DNA from 4 places in the Macrococcus sp. CoH-51_TC_04 genome. Region 4 is predicted to be linked to each of the others. Evidence: riboswitches for the same ligand, from Rfam matches in the RefSeq annotation. Region 4 holds a riboswitch; each other region holds the start of a gene.
The links. A riboswitch is a leader RNA that binds a small molecule or an ion and turns the genes downstream of it on or off. The one in region 4 is predicted to bind thiamine pyrophosphate.
Positions count from the first base shown of each region.

Region 1: it holds a riboswitch for thiamine pyrophosphate, as region 4 does, so the genes downstream of both, tenA (thiaminase II) here and tenA (thiaminase II) in region 4, are expected to answer to the same signal.
Region 2: it holds a riboswitch for thiamine pyrophosphate, as region 4 does, so the genes downstream of both, thiC (phosphomethylpyrimidine synthase ThiC) here and tenA (thiaminase II) in region 4, are expected to answer to the same signal.
Region 3: it holds a riboswitch for thiamine pyrophosphate, as region 4 does, so the genes downstream of both, ACZ2V4_RS06495 (thiamine phosphate synthase) here and tenA (thiaminase II) in region 4, are expected to answer to the same signal.

Region 1 covers NZ_JBVGOY010000001.1:53,378-56,594, forward strand. Annotated here, with positions in the region: gene ACZ2V4_RS00255 (GntR family transcriptional regulator) at 1-3, shown strand, start outside; gene ACZ2V4_RS00260 (DUF1648 domain-containing protein) at 5-1,102, shown strand; TPP riboswitch at 1,153-1,248, shown strand; partial or broken gene tenA (thiaminase II) at 1,240-1,962, shown strand; gene ACZ2V4_RS00270 (PTS sugar transporter subunit IIC) at 2,142-3,152, shown strand.
Region 2 covers NZ_JBVGOY010000007.1:114-3,330, forward strand. Annotated here, with positions in the region: gene thiC (phosphomethylpyrimidine synthase ThiC) at 24-1,739, opposite strand; TPP riboswitch at 1,804-1,904, opposite strand; gene ACZ2V4_RS07545 (hypothetical protein) at 1,957-2,373, opposite strand; gene ACZ2V4_RS07550 (dihydrolipoamide acetyltransferase family protein) at 2,481-3,217, opposite strand, start outside.
Region 3 covers NZ_JBVGOY010000005.1:87,967-91,183, forward strand. Annotated here, with positions in the region: gene ACZ2V4_RS06480 (thiazole synthase) at 1-233, opposite strand, end outside; gene thiS (sulfur carrier protein ThiS) at 235-432, opposite strand; gene ACZ2V4_RS06490 (NAD(P)/FAD-dependent oxidoreductase) at 413-1,519, opposite strand; gene ACZ2V4_RS06495 (thiamine phosphate synthase) at 1,492-2,073, opposite strand; TPP riboswitch at 2,156-2,254, opposite strand; gene ACZ2V4_RS06500 (hypothetical protein) at 2,344-2,802, shown strand; gene ACZ2V4_RS06505 (GNAT family N-acetyltransferase) at 2,982-3,217, shown strand, end outside.
Region 4 covers NZ_JBVGOY010000006.1:108,571-111,787, forward strand. Annotated here, with positions in the region: gene ACZ2V4_RS07380 (transglycosylase family protein) at 1-319, shown strand, start outside; gene ACZ2V4_RS07385 (LysM peptidoglycan-binding domain-containing protein) at 438-1,253, shown strand; TPP riboswitch at 1,337-1,433, shown strand; gene tenA (thiaminase II) at 1,494-2,162, shown strand; gene thiD (bifunctional hydroxymethylpyrimidine kinase/phosphomethylpyrimidine kinase) at 2,162-2,950, shown strand; gene thiM (hydroxyethylthiazole kinase) at 2,950-3,217, shown strand, end outside.

The sequences.
Region 1 (3,217 bases), on a different contig from region 4:
TAATATGGAAGCCGTTATTACAACTATTATCTTACTTTGTACAGGTCTACTCTTTTTACTGAATGCACGATATATCAGAAGAAATATTCTCTTTAGTGTGTATGTTCCAGACAGTAAGCGTAATGATAGTAAGGTGAGAAATATTGCGCAAACGTATAAACGAAATGTATTCATTATCAGTATATTATTTGCAGTTATTCATTTATTGTTGAGGACGATATTACAATCTGAATTGCAGTTTATCCTGTTTACGATACTTATATTCCTATTGATTATCGCAATGATCTGGATATATAGAAGTGCATTTAATCAGATGAGATCTTTAAAAGAAAAAGAAGACTGGATGGCAGACATTAAAATGTATAAAGCTGTAGATACAAGTTTAATGGATGAAGAAAATTCGACGACTTCATACTTCTATATGATACAATTCGTAATGCTCATGGCAGCGGTAATATATGTTGCAATGAACTATCATACAATACCTGACACAATTGCGACGCACTGGGGGCTTAATGGTGTACCGGATAATTGGAGTGATAAAAATATAATAACTGTATTCTTCCCTTCAGGCATAGCACTCTTTATGATATTTGTGTTATGGGGTTCAAGCAAAGGGTTATCACTTTACCAGTCAAATGTGAGTCCGGCAAACAAAGAAGCTTCGAAAAAGTATGCGACAGATACGAAGCGCAATAACGAGATGTTACTGCACGTCATATCATTTATTATGACAATTTTATTTATCTTCATTCTCGTAAGACCTGTTCTGTTCGGGAAAGAATATATGCCACCTTATATAATGGAAAGTATTATATTTATATCAATTGTCGTGGTGATATTTGGTATTATTCAGCAGATTAGCAATGATAAGAAGTATCGTGCCTCAGCCGCTTTAAATGATAAAGCACCGTATCATAATGAAAAAAATTACATATGGGGACTATTTTATTATAATAAAGAAGATGATAACGTGTGGGTACCAAAATTATCTGAATTTGGGATGACACTCAATATGGCAAGACCAGCTGCATGGTTTATCGCATTTATGATTATTGTGTTTCCTATAATACCGATAGTGATTATGATTATAATGGCTTGAGATAAATATTTAATATGATACGATTATACTGTACTACAAATAAAAATAAAAAATGTCACTAGGGGTGCATTCGTGCTGAGAGGAGTAATCCGACCCTTTGAACCTGTTTGGTTTATACCAGCGTAGGGAAGTGCTTAATGCCTATACCTGCGTATAGGCATTTTTTATTGAGGAGGAATAACATGTTTACTGAGCGCATATTAAAGCGTGTCGAACCGATCTGGGCTTCTTATCTGGAACATCCTTTCGTTAAGGGGCTAGGTGATGGTTCGCTTGAGAAGGAAAAGTTTCAGTTCTGGTTAAAACAAGATTATGTTTATTTAATTGATTAGGCTAAATTAATGGCGATCGGGAGTGCGAAGGCACCTGACCTGCGTGTGATGGGCATATTCTCTAAACTGCTGCATGGTACGTTGTTTATGGAGATGGATTTACATCGCAGCTATGCGAAACAGTTTGGCATTTCTGAAAGTGAATTAGAAGCAACTGAAGCGGCATCAGTGAATACAGCGTATACGAGCTATATGCTGAACCATGCACAGCGTGGTGGTGCCGAACATGTTACGGCGTGTCTGCTTGCGTGCGCATGGAGTTATAACTATATCGGGAATCATTTAGCGGAGCAGGACGGCGCATTAGATGATAATAATCCATATCGTGACTGGATTGAAACATATTCAGGGGAAGCATTTACGGAACTTACGAATGATGCAATTGCACTGATGGATGAGCTTGCTGAAGGTATGCCGGAGCGTGTACTTGCAGATTTAGAGGAGATTATTGTTAAAACAAGCTACTACGAGTATATGTTCTGGGAGATGTGTGAATTTAAAGCACATTGGGACATTCCAGTGAAGTAAGTTGTAATGTTAGAATAGTTAAAGTCAGAAGCTAAGCGAATACTTAGCTTCTGACTTTATTATTTATTTAAAAAGAAAATTTCGAAAAGTGTGAAATGTATACGACAACAATCGATTATTTTTTGTTACTATAATAAGAACACATATATATATTATAAAAACAGGAAGGGATTGTTGATGTGGATATTTTGATTGGAACAGGTTTCTTACTCCTTGTCCTTGTGCTGTTTACGTTATTTACGTATAAAGCACCATCTGGTATGAAGGCGATGGGGGCATTAGCGAATGCCGCGATTGCAACATTTCTTGTCGAGGCGTTTCAGAAATACGTTGGTGGAAATATATTCGGAATAAAGTTTCTAGAAGAATTAGGAGATACAGCCGGAAGTCTCGGTGGTGTAGCAGCAGCTGGTTTAGTTGCTTTATCTATTGGTGTATCTCCCGTTTATGCACTCATTATAGCAGCAAGCTGTGGTGGCCTTGATTTATTACCCGGGTTCGTTGCAGGGTATGTCGTTGGTTATGTTATGAAATATGCTGAAAAATATGTGCCTGAAGGTGTTGATCTAATTGTAGGAATTATTATTATCGCGCCGCTTGCACGTATGCTTGCAATGCTTGTTACACCATTAGTAAATAATACGCTAATTAAAATTGGCGAAGTGATACAGCAATCTACAGATGCGAGTCCGCTGGTTATGGGATTTGTGCTTGGTGGTATTATTACGGTTGTAGGAACTGCACCACTGAGTTCGATGGCTCTAACAGCACTACTTGGTCTGACAGGGTTACCGATGGCGATAGCTGCAATGGTATCATTCAGTTCAGCGTTTATTAATTCAACGATGTTCTATAAATTAAAGTTAGGAGATCGTGCCTCTATCTTAGCTGTTGGCATCGAACCGTTATCACAGGCAGATATTATATCCTTAAATCCTGTACCGATCTATTCTTGTAACTTTATCGGTGGTGCACTTGCGGGTATGGTTATTGCACATTCTGGAATGATTAATGATGCACCTGGAACAGCGAGTCCTCTAGCTGGATTTTTAGTGATGTTCGGCTTTAACGAACCACTTCAGATTATTGGATGGGGTAGCGTTATTGCAGTAATCTGTCTAATTGTTGGGCTAGTAGGAAGCCGTATATTTAAATCTTATCCTCTGCGCAGGAAATCAGAATTTATATAATTGGTTTATACATCTAAAGTATGGCAGTATGACATTATCTTTTTATATATTATTAATGGTATAAT
Region 2 (3,217 bases), on a different contig from region 4:
TGCGCTCCGATTCACAGCAAATTCTAAGAGTAAATTTCACTACCTTGTGCTTTGAATTTATCAGCCATTTCCTGCATTCCTTTATCTTTACGTAAATCATGAGAAATACGCATCGAACAGAATTTAGGTCCGCACATACTACAGAAGTGTGCGACTTTCGCCGCTTCAGCAGGTAGTGTTTCATCATGATATTCCTTCGCACGTTCTGGATCTAGTGACAAATTAAACTGATCGATCCAGCGAAATTCAAAGCGTGCCTTACTAATAGCATTATCTCGTTCATCAGCACCTGGTAAGCCTTTCGCAAGATCCGCTGCATGTGCAGCAATCTTATATGTTACAACACCTGTTCTTACATCATCTTTATTCGGTAGTCCGAGATGTTCTTTCGGTGTAACATAGCATAGCATCGCTGTTCCGTATGAACCGATGTTTGCAGCGCCAATCGCTGATGTAATATGGTCATATGCAGGTGCAATATCTGTCGTCAATGGTCCTAACGTATAGAATGGTGCTTCATTACAATAGAAATCTGCAAGTTCCTGATTCTCTTTGATCTTATGAAGCGGCACATGTCCTGGTCCTTCTATCATCACTTGAACGTCATGTGCCCAGGCAACCTTTGTTAGTTCACCAAGCGTCTTCAGTTCCGCCAACTGACTTTCATCGTTCGCATCATAAATTGAACCTGGTCTTAAACCATCACCAAGTGATACAGCAATGTCATAATTCTTTAAGATTTCACAAATTTCTTCAAAGTGTGTGTATAAGAAGCTTTCTTCATGATGAGCTAAACACCACTGTGCCATAATCGAACCTCCACGTGACACGATACCAGTCAGACGATTTACTGTCATCGGCACATACCTTAACAATACACCCGCATGAATTGTAAAGTAGTCTACGCCTTGTTCAGCTTGTTCAATCAACGTATCTCGATACACTTCCCACGTTAAATCTTCAGCAATGCCATCCACTTTTTCTAATGCTTGATAAATAGGTACTGTTCCAACAGGTACCGGTGAATTTCTGAGTAAATATTCACGTGTCGCATGAATATTCTTACCTGTAGATAAATCCATAATCGTATCGGCTCCCCAATGTGTCGCCCACACCATCTTTTCAATCTCATCTTCGATAGATGATGATACTGCAGAGTTTCCGATATTCGCATTAACCTTCACTTTAAAGTTCTTACCAATAATCATCGGTTCAGATTCTGGATGATTAATATTGTTCGGAATAATTGCTCGCCCTCTTGCAATCTCACTACGTACAAATTCAGGGTCGACGTTCTCACGAATCGCGACAAATTTCATCTCTTTCGTAATGATTCCTTGCTTTGCATAATGCATCTGTGTCACGTTTTTGCCATCACGCGCACGTTTTGGATCATACTTAAATGGCGTCTCTACAAACTTATTATGCGTGATATCTTTAAAACCATTATCAACCGCAAGTACTCTGCGTCCTGTATATTGTTCTACATCGTCACGGCTATCAATCCATCGTTCACGTAATTTAGGAATACCGCGCTCAACATCAATATTATATGCATCATCATGATAAACACCACCCGTATCGTAGACAACAACTGGTGCATTGGAAGTAGTGCCTTGATCTGTCACAGTATCGGTTAATGTAATTTCACGGAAAGGTACTTTAATATCCGTATCCTCGCCCTTACCCGCTCTAAAGATTCTCTTACTTGCTGGAAATGACTTCTTCAAATTTACCATACAAAAAAACCTCCTAGTTAGATTCATTACTAGGAGGTGAAGTTTCACGACAAAAAAATATCATAAGTATACACGCTCGCTTCCCTACGCTGGTATTAACCAAACAGGTTCAAAGAGTCAAGGATATTCCTTTCTCAGCTCATAAGAGCTCCCCTAGCAATCGTCTTATTAAGTTGTACACATAAACAATATCACTGATTTGTTCATGTTGCAAATATTAATTAAACCAGCTACGCACGAGCTTCTCTACTTCTTTCGTTTCATCGATCAATGATTTCATCATATCGATATCAGCTTTATCACCAAGAAGATCTTCAACGGCTTTTGTATCCAATACACGTTTCACTGCATCTGCAATGAAAGGCTCTTCTGTATGTGTAGCTTGCGCGTTGCTTGTCTGTTCATTGCTTTCAGTATGCACATCTTCTGCAAATTTCGATTCTAATTGCTTAGGGTTATTAAATGCCTCAATAACCTCCATCAGTGCAATACGCAGATCATTATATTCTTTGATATTCTTAAGATCATTCAAACGTTGTTTCACTTGTTCATTCTGCTTTAAATATTTCACTGATTGAACGGCACCAAAACCAACTGCACCGACAACGATTCCACGTTTAATCCATTTGTTCATCGTAATTCCTCCATTAAGTCAATTACCTTTATTATACGTTAAGTCGCTGAATTATACATCTTTTGTGCATGTTCAAAATAATATAGAGAGGGCTATGCCCTCTCTATCTACAATATCAGCAAATATGGATGCTCGATAAATGTTTTAATACGACTCAAGAATTCCGCTCCATCTGCACCATCTATAACTTGATGATCAATAGTGAGACTCAGAGGTAACATCTTTTTCTCATACGGTTTGCCGTCTTTTAATGCTACTTCACTTTGTAATGAACCAACCCCTAGTATCCCAACTTCCGGTGCGTTAAGTACCGGTGTAAAGTATTCTATACCGCCTGCACCGATATTTGTGATGGTAAATGTTCCATCCTTCATTGCACCTTGAGACAACTCTCCATTTCTCGCCGCAGCAGATAAAGTTTCGATGGCACTTGAAATTTCACCTATAGATTTACTTTCAGCGTTATGGATCACTGGAACCATCAGTCCATCTTCCAGACTTGTTGCAATTCCAATATTCACATCTTTATGATGGTATAACTTCTCATCACTGTAAGTTGCATTCATTCTTGCATCATCTTTAAGTACTAATGCAACGGCTTTTGTAATCAGTGCGGTAACTGTTACTTTAATATCTAATTCATTGTTGCTAACCTCTTTTTTTAACTTCTTATTAAATTTCAGCAACGCATCTGCTTCTACTTTTTGGTGCAACGTTAATTGTGCGGTTGACTGTAAACTATGCATCATGTTGTCAGCAATCGCACGTCTCATATTCGATAATGGCTTGGCTTCTGCCGTTACTTGAGTAGCTTCAGTAGACTCAGTCGTCGAACTTACTTTTA
Region 3 (3,217 bases), on a different contig from region 4:
TCTTCTGCAGTCTTAGCGCCGGCTGTATTAGGGAATGTAATATATTTATCTAAATCAACAGATTCTAATGGATTCGGTAAGTCTTTATCATAGAGGTTCATGCGTCGCACAGCGAACGTTAATGCATTCGTTTCGCTTGCATCTACCGCTTCACGCTGTATATCACCATTTTCAAATTTTCCTGTACCAAGGATGAGTCTCGATTCAAGTTCTATTGGTCCAATCTTTAGCATATTAACCGCCTCCTACAAATTCTAATAATTCTAATCGTTGTTCTGGTCTAATTTCAGTCTCATCCCACTTGTCTTTTTGTACGGGCATATCATCGATTACGATAACCGCACGCTTTAAATCGATATTCAAAGTTTCTAAAAATGGAACAAGCATCGTTTCTTGTGTTTCGTACAATTCATCATTTAAGTATAGTTTCATGTATATCCTCCAGTTTAAAATGATCTTTATATTTCATTGCAAGCGGATGCTGTTTATCGAACATAAGTTTATGCATCAGTGCTCCGGTAATCTTCGATAAGAGGATGCCATTACGATAATGACCGGTTGCGACAAATAGATTATCACGGACCTCATCGATTACTGGTCGCTGCAGTGGGTTATCGGGACGAAAGCCGCATCTGCTATCGACAATTTCACCATTCATGAGTTCTGGTAATAGGTCCAGCGTCATTTCTTTTAGCCAGTCGATACCTTCTTCACTTACTGTGTTGTCACCATTCATCGATGTCGTTGCACCTATCACATATAAATCATCTGACTTCGGTACGATATAATGCCCATTTGTCTGGAACAATGTCTCTTTCATATCTAATGTATGGTGATGTATCGTCATCACTTCACCTTTTACACCGTGCATTTCAAGATGGATACCAAGAGATTTAAGGATGTCGCCTGAATACATACCTGCTGCAACGACGATTTGCTGTGCTTCATATGTTTGCGAGCTGGTACGCACATTAAATCCATCATTTGCTTTCACGTCTATTACGCGATCGTGAATAAACGTAACATCTTCATTTAATGTCATGAGTGCCTGATGGTATTTAACAGCATTGACTTGTCCATCTGTCGGAATCCACATCGCAAGGTCATGATTGCGGATATAACCATGTGCAAACTCATCCAAACGATTTTTAACTAACTCTGTTGTCTTAAACTGTGCATTAAGAAAATCATACTGTTGAAGTAAAGATTCATGCTCGCCATGTGAAGCAATCTTTAATAAACCATGCTGCTGATAATCGATTACATAACCTAAATGTGCCAATTCATCAGCAAAATCTTTCATCATACGTTGCCCTTCCATAGAAAACTGGAAGAGAGGGGAATCAGAATAAAATTCATTTTGTGCACCAAGCATACCGCCAGCAGCATGCGTCGCTCTGCATCTACTAAAATCATCAATAATGGCAATCGAAATACCTTCTTGTTTTAAGTGATAGTATATACTCTGGCCAATAATGCCGCCACCGATAATTAAGACATCGAATTTCGTAATAACCACTCCTTTCGAACGTGCTCAAGATGTGCCTTATGCTGAAACAAACGAATACCACTGAATCCACTAAATCGAGTATCAAGCTGATGTATCGTATGTTCATCGATACCACCGATTGCAACAATCGGGATATCATATGAAAGTACTGTGCCAATTACAGACGCACTTTGAGGTGTGAGACCTGGCTTTGAAGGCGTAGGGAAGACGTGACCGAATATACAGTAATCAAGCACGCCATCAATCAGGCGCACGCTGTCCTCACTGTGCACACTCATACCGACACGAAATTCAGGATGTTGTTGCTTGAATACTATCGCATCACCAGCACGCTCCTTAAAATGGATGCGTGTCAGACCATGCTTTATCATCAAATGAGGTGTATTATGCACAATAATCTTAGAAGGATCTATGTGCCGTTTCAACTGCATAATAAATACATCCAGCGCATCATCACACGCATCTAGACGTAGAATCACACCATCAATCAAAGCTTCTACATCCACAATCGACTGTATAACAGCATCACTCGGTTCCACGAATGGTGTAATCATATAAAACATAAGCAACCTCCAAAAAAAGACCACCCGCAAACAAACTACGGGTGGTCAAAATATATAAAAAATATATAAATATTTATAATTATATAAATGATAACTGCTTCCCTACGTTGGAATTATCCAAATCAGGTTATGAGAGTCAGACAAAGTCTTCTCAGCTCTAAGAGCACCCCTAGCCATATTCGATTATGTAATTAAGAATAGCACTCAATGGCTGATAATTCAAACTTCTAAATTTAAATGATAAAATAGAAAAAGAAAGGGGATGTAAAAATGAATGAAATAAATGAAAAACAATTAGCAGCATTGCTAGATGAACACGCTGAACTGCGTGAAAATATGAGTAACGGTGAACGAGATGATATAGATGAAGCACAATTAAAACAAGTAACGATGGGTAGATTACAAGAAGAACGCATGACATCTGAAGAAATATTAAGAGAAATCGATGAACAGGAATCACTAGATATAGAGAACGAAATCGCACATAAAGAAGTGCATATCTTCAAATATGTAATGTATACGATTGAAATCTATAAAGACGTCGAACTTACACTAGACAGACTTAGAAATTTAATGGCACATGAATATGCAGAGATGACAGAAGAAAGTCTGATGCATTATCTTAAAGACTATGAATCAGCAGGATATATCCGACTGAACGAAACAGAAACAGGTGTTACAGTATCTAAAACATTTCTCGGGGAATGTGCTTTAGCGTTAGTGAAATAAAGAAGCGGCTTGATTAGTGGCTTGTATTTGCTTACAAAAATATAAATATTAATAATTTATAATATCAAATACTTAGAAGAAAGATTAAGACATGCCTGTCATTCCAACAACTCAATATGTATAGATTAACCATAAAATAAACTTTTATAAATAATTATAAAGATATAAGGAAGGATAGCATGAATTCTAAAATAAGAAGTATGACTGAAGATGATATTCCAAAGATACAACACATTGCAAAACTCAGCTGGCATGATACATATGAAGGAATAATACCGCTTCATATACAAGATAATTTTTTAGAGATGGCCTACAGTTCATCTATGTTAGAAAAAAGGTTAGCGTTGACGAAAATGTATGTAGCAGAATTCGAAGATCAAGTTGTAGGCTTTGCAAATTTCAGCAAACCAGATGA
Region 4 (3,217 bases):
GGTCCAACAAGTAGCACAAAAGCCAGTAGAGCAAGCACCGGTCCAACAAGCAGCACAAAAGCCAGTACAGCAAGCAGCTCCTGCTGGAAATTCATCAATGGATGCACATTTACGCGTTATCGCACAACGTGAATCAGGTGGCAACCCTAATGCTGTTAATGCATCTGGATACTACGGATTATTCCAATTTTCACCATCAACATGGGCATCTGTAGGTGGAACAGGAAATCCTGCAAATGCTTCAGTTGAAGAACAATGGAAACGTGCAAGAATATTATATCAAACTGCTGGAGCTTCTCAGTGGTCAACGGCGTATTAATTAGTCAGAAATTTAACATAACACTTAATCTTTTATATTGTTGTAACCTATGAAATATGAAATTTTAATGTAGTTAACGTATTAAAATTGTAGATAATCTTTAGGAGGACTTTTCCAGATGAAAAAACTTTTAGCGGTAACGACAGTATTTGCAGTAGGTGGAACATTTGCAGCGACTCAAGCGGATGCAGCACAATATAGAGTAAAAAGTGGGGATTCTTTATGGAAAATCTCTCAAATCTATGGGACGTCAGTTCAAGCATTAAAGCATGAGAATGGATTGAGATCTAACTTAATTCATGTGAATCAAGTATTAAATATTAATGAGAATACAACAAAACGAAATACTTATAAATCAACATATAAATCTGCATACACAGCACCTGTAACTACAGGTTCATATTACCGCATCGTTCCTGGAGATACTTTGGGCAAGGTTGCATCACGTTACGGTGTATCTGTTGCGCAGCTTAAAGCATGGAATGGTTTGCATTCAGATTTAATTATTGCTGGACGTACATTGAAGGTTAATGGACCGGCTGTAGCAGCTGCACCCGTTACAAGAACAGCATATCAAGCACCAGTTAAACGTGCTGTTGCTAAGTCAGCATACCAAGCACCAGTAAGACAGACTGTTTATAAGGCATCGACGACAAAGCGTGTGACTACGACAAGGACACAAGCACCGGCTGTTCGTGTGAACAACGGATTAAACTGGGCAGCATTAGCAAGATGTGAATCTGGTGGCAATCCATCAATTAATACAGGAAATGGATACTATGGAATGTATCAGTTCAATTTACAGACATGGCGTGGTGTCGGTGGAAGTGGTTATCCACACCAAGCTTCTGCAGCAGAGCAAACGAAACGTGCTCAAATTTTATACAATATGCGCGGTGCGCAGCCGTGGCCAGTATGTGGGGCACGTTTATAGTAACGATATTAGAACTTTAAGGTGTATTCACTTTGAAGTTCTTTTTTTGCATTAATCCATTAACTTCGTTACACTAATATTAATATACACACTAGGGGTGCCTTGCGCTGAGACGGCTTTTGCCGAACCCTTCACCTGATCCGGATAATGCCGGCGTAGGAATGTTGTGCTAAGTACCCGTTATGTGTATTTAACCTATTTCCTATTAGGAGATAGGTTTTTATTTTTAGGAGGGATAACGTGTTTACGAGACAGTTGAAAAAAGAAGTAGAACCGATTATTGAATCGATTTATAATGATCCATTTATTCAAGGTATTATTCATGGGAATCTAAAGAAAGAAGCAGTAAAACATTACTTAAAGGCAGATAGTTTATATTTAAACGAGTTTGCAAAGATATATAGCCTACTTATTCCGAAACTAAATGATAGAGAAGGAATTCAGTTCTTACTCGGCCAAATCGATTTTGTTATGAATGGTGAAGTGGATGCTCACTATACATTAGCAGACTATGCAAGTGTTGATTATAAGACAGTGATTGAAGAAGGAGAATGGTATCCATCAAGTGATCATTATATTAAGCATATGTATTACAATGCCTACCGCTATAGTGATGCGAGCTTTACAATATGTGCGATGGCACCTTGTCCATATGTCTATCAGCAGCTGGCACTAAAGATTGCTGAACGTAATGACCTGGAAGGTAATCCGCTAAAACCTTGGGTCGACTTTTATTGTACAAATATGCATGAGCTTATCGGTCATTTAGATCGCTGGGTAGATGAGTTCAGTGAAACAGCTTCTGATGAAGAACTAAATATATTAAGAAAGAACTTTGTTGAAAGCTGTATTCATGAGAAGCGCTTCTTTAATATGTCCTATAACATTGAAACATGGGAGGGTTATTGATGAAAACAGCATTATCGATTGCCGGAACCGATCCTACAGGAGGTGCCGGAACGACAGTAGACTTGAAAGTCTTTCAGTCACGCGGCGTATACGGGATGAGTGTAATAACAAGTATTGTTGCACAAAATACATTAGGTGTGCAGGATGTCTTTAATCAGCCTGTGGATGTTATACAGAAGCAACTTGAAAGTGTATATTCAGACATTGTTCCGGATGCAGTAAAAACAGGAATGTTAGCAACAAGCGCAGTGATGGACGTGGTGAGACCGTATATAGAACGTTATAACGTCCCATATGTCATCGATCCAGTGATGGTGGCTAAAAGTGGAGATTTGTTGCTCGATGAGAACGGACAGAACGCCGTACGCACGAAGTTACTGGATATTGCGACGGTGGTGACACCAAATATCCCTGAGCTAGAGAAAATTGTTGGAATGAAGGTGGAAACGGAAGAAGATATCTTACGTGCAGGAAAAATATTTATCGATGAAATTGGTTCTCGAAGCGTGCTTATCAAAGGTGGACACTTAAAGGGAGATGCGACTGACTATCTCTTCACAAAGACGGGATTAATTACTTTGCCTGGAGAACGTTATAATACGAAGCACACACATGGCACGGGCTGTACTTATTCAGCTGTTATCACAGCAGAACTTGCCAAAGGGAAGAGTATAGAAGATGCTGTGCGATTAGCGAAGCGCTATATGGATATGGCCATTAAGTACACTCCTGGAATTGGTCATGGCCAGGGCCCAGTAAATCACTTTAAGTTTCAGGAGGTTGAATAATGACAAAACTCACTCAACTTCGTAAAGACAACCCGTTGATCATCTGTATTACGAATGATGTCGTCAAAAACTTTACAGCGAACGGCCTGCTCGCACTTGGTGCAAGCCCTGCGATGGCGACAGAACGTCAAGAAATGGATGAGTTTTTAGCGTATGCTGGTGCGTTACTAATCAATATAGGATCAATTGAAGAAGGGGATAAGGAAAACATGTTACAAGCGGCTGCATTTGCAAATAAACATCATGTACCTATCGTACTTGATCCTG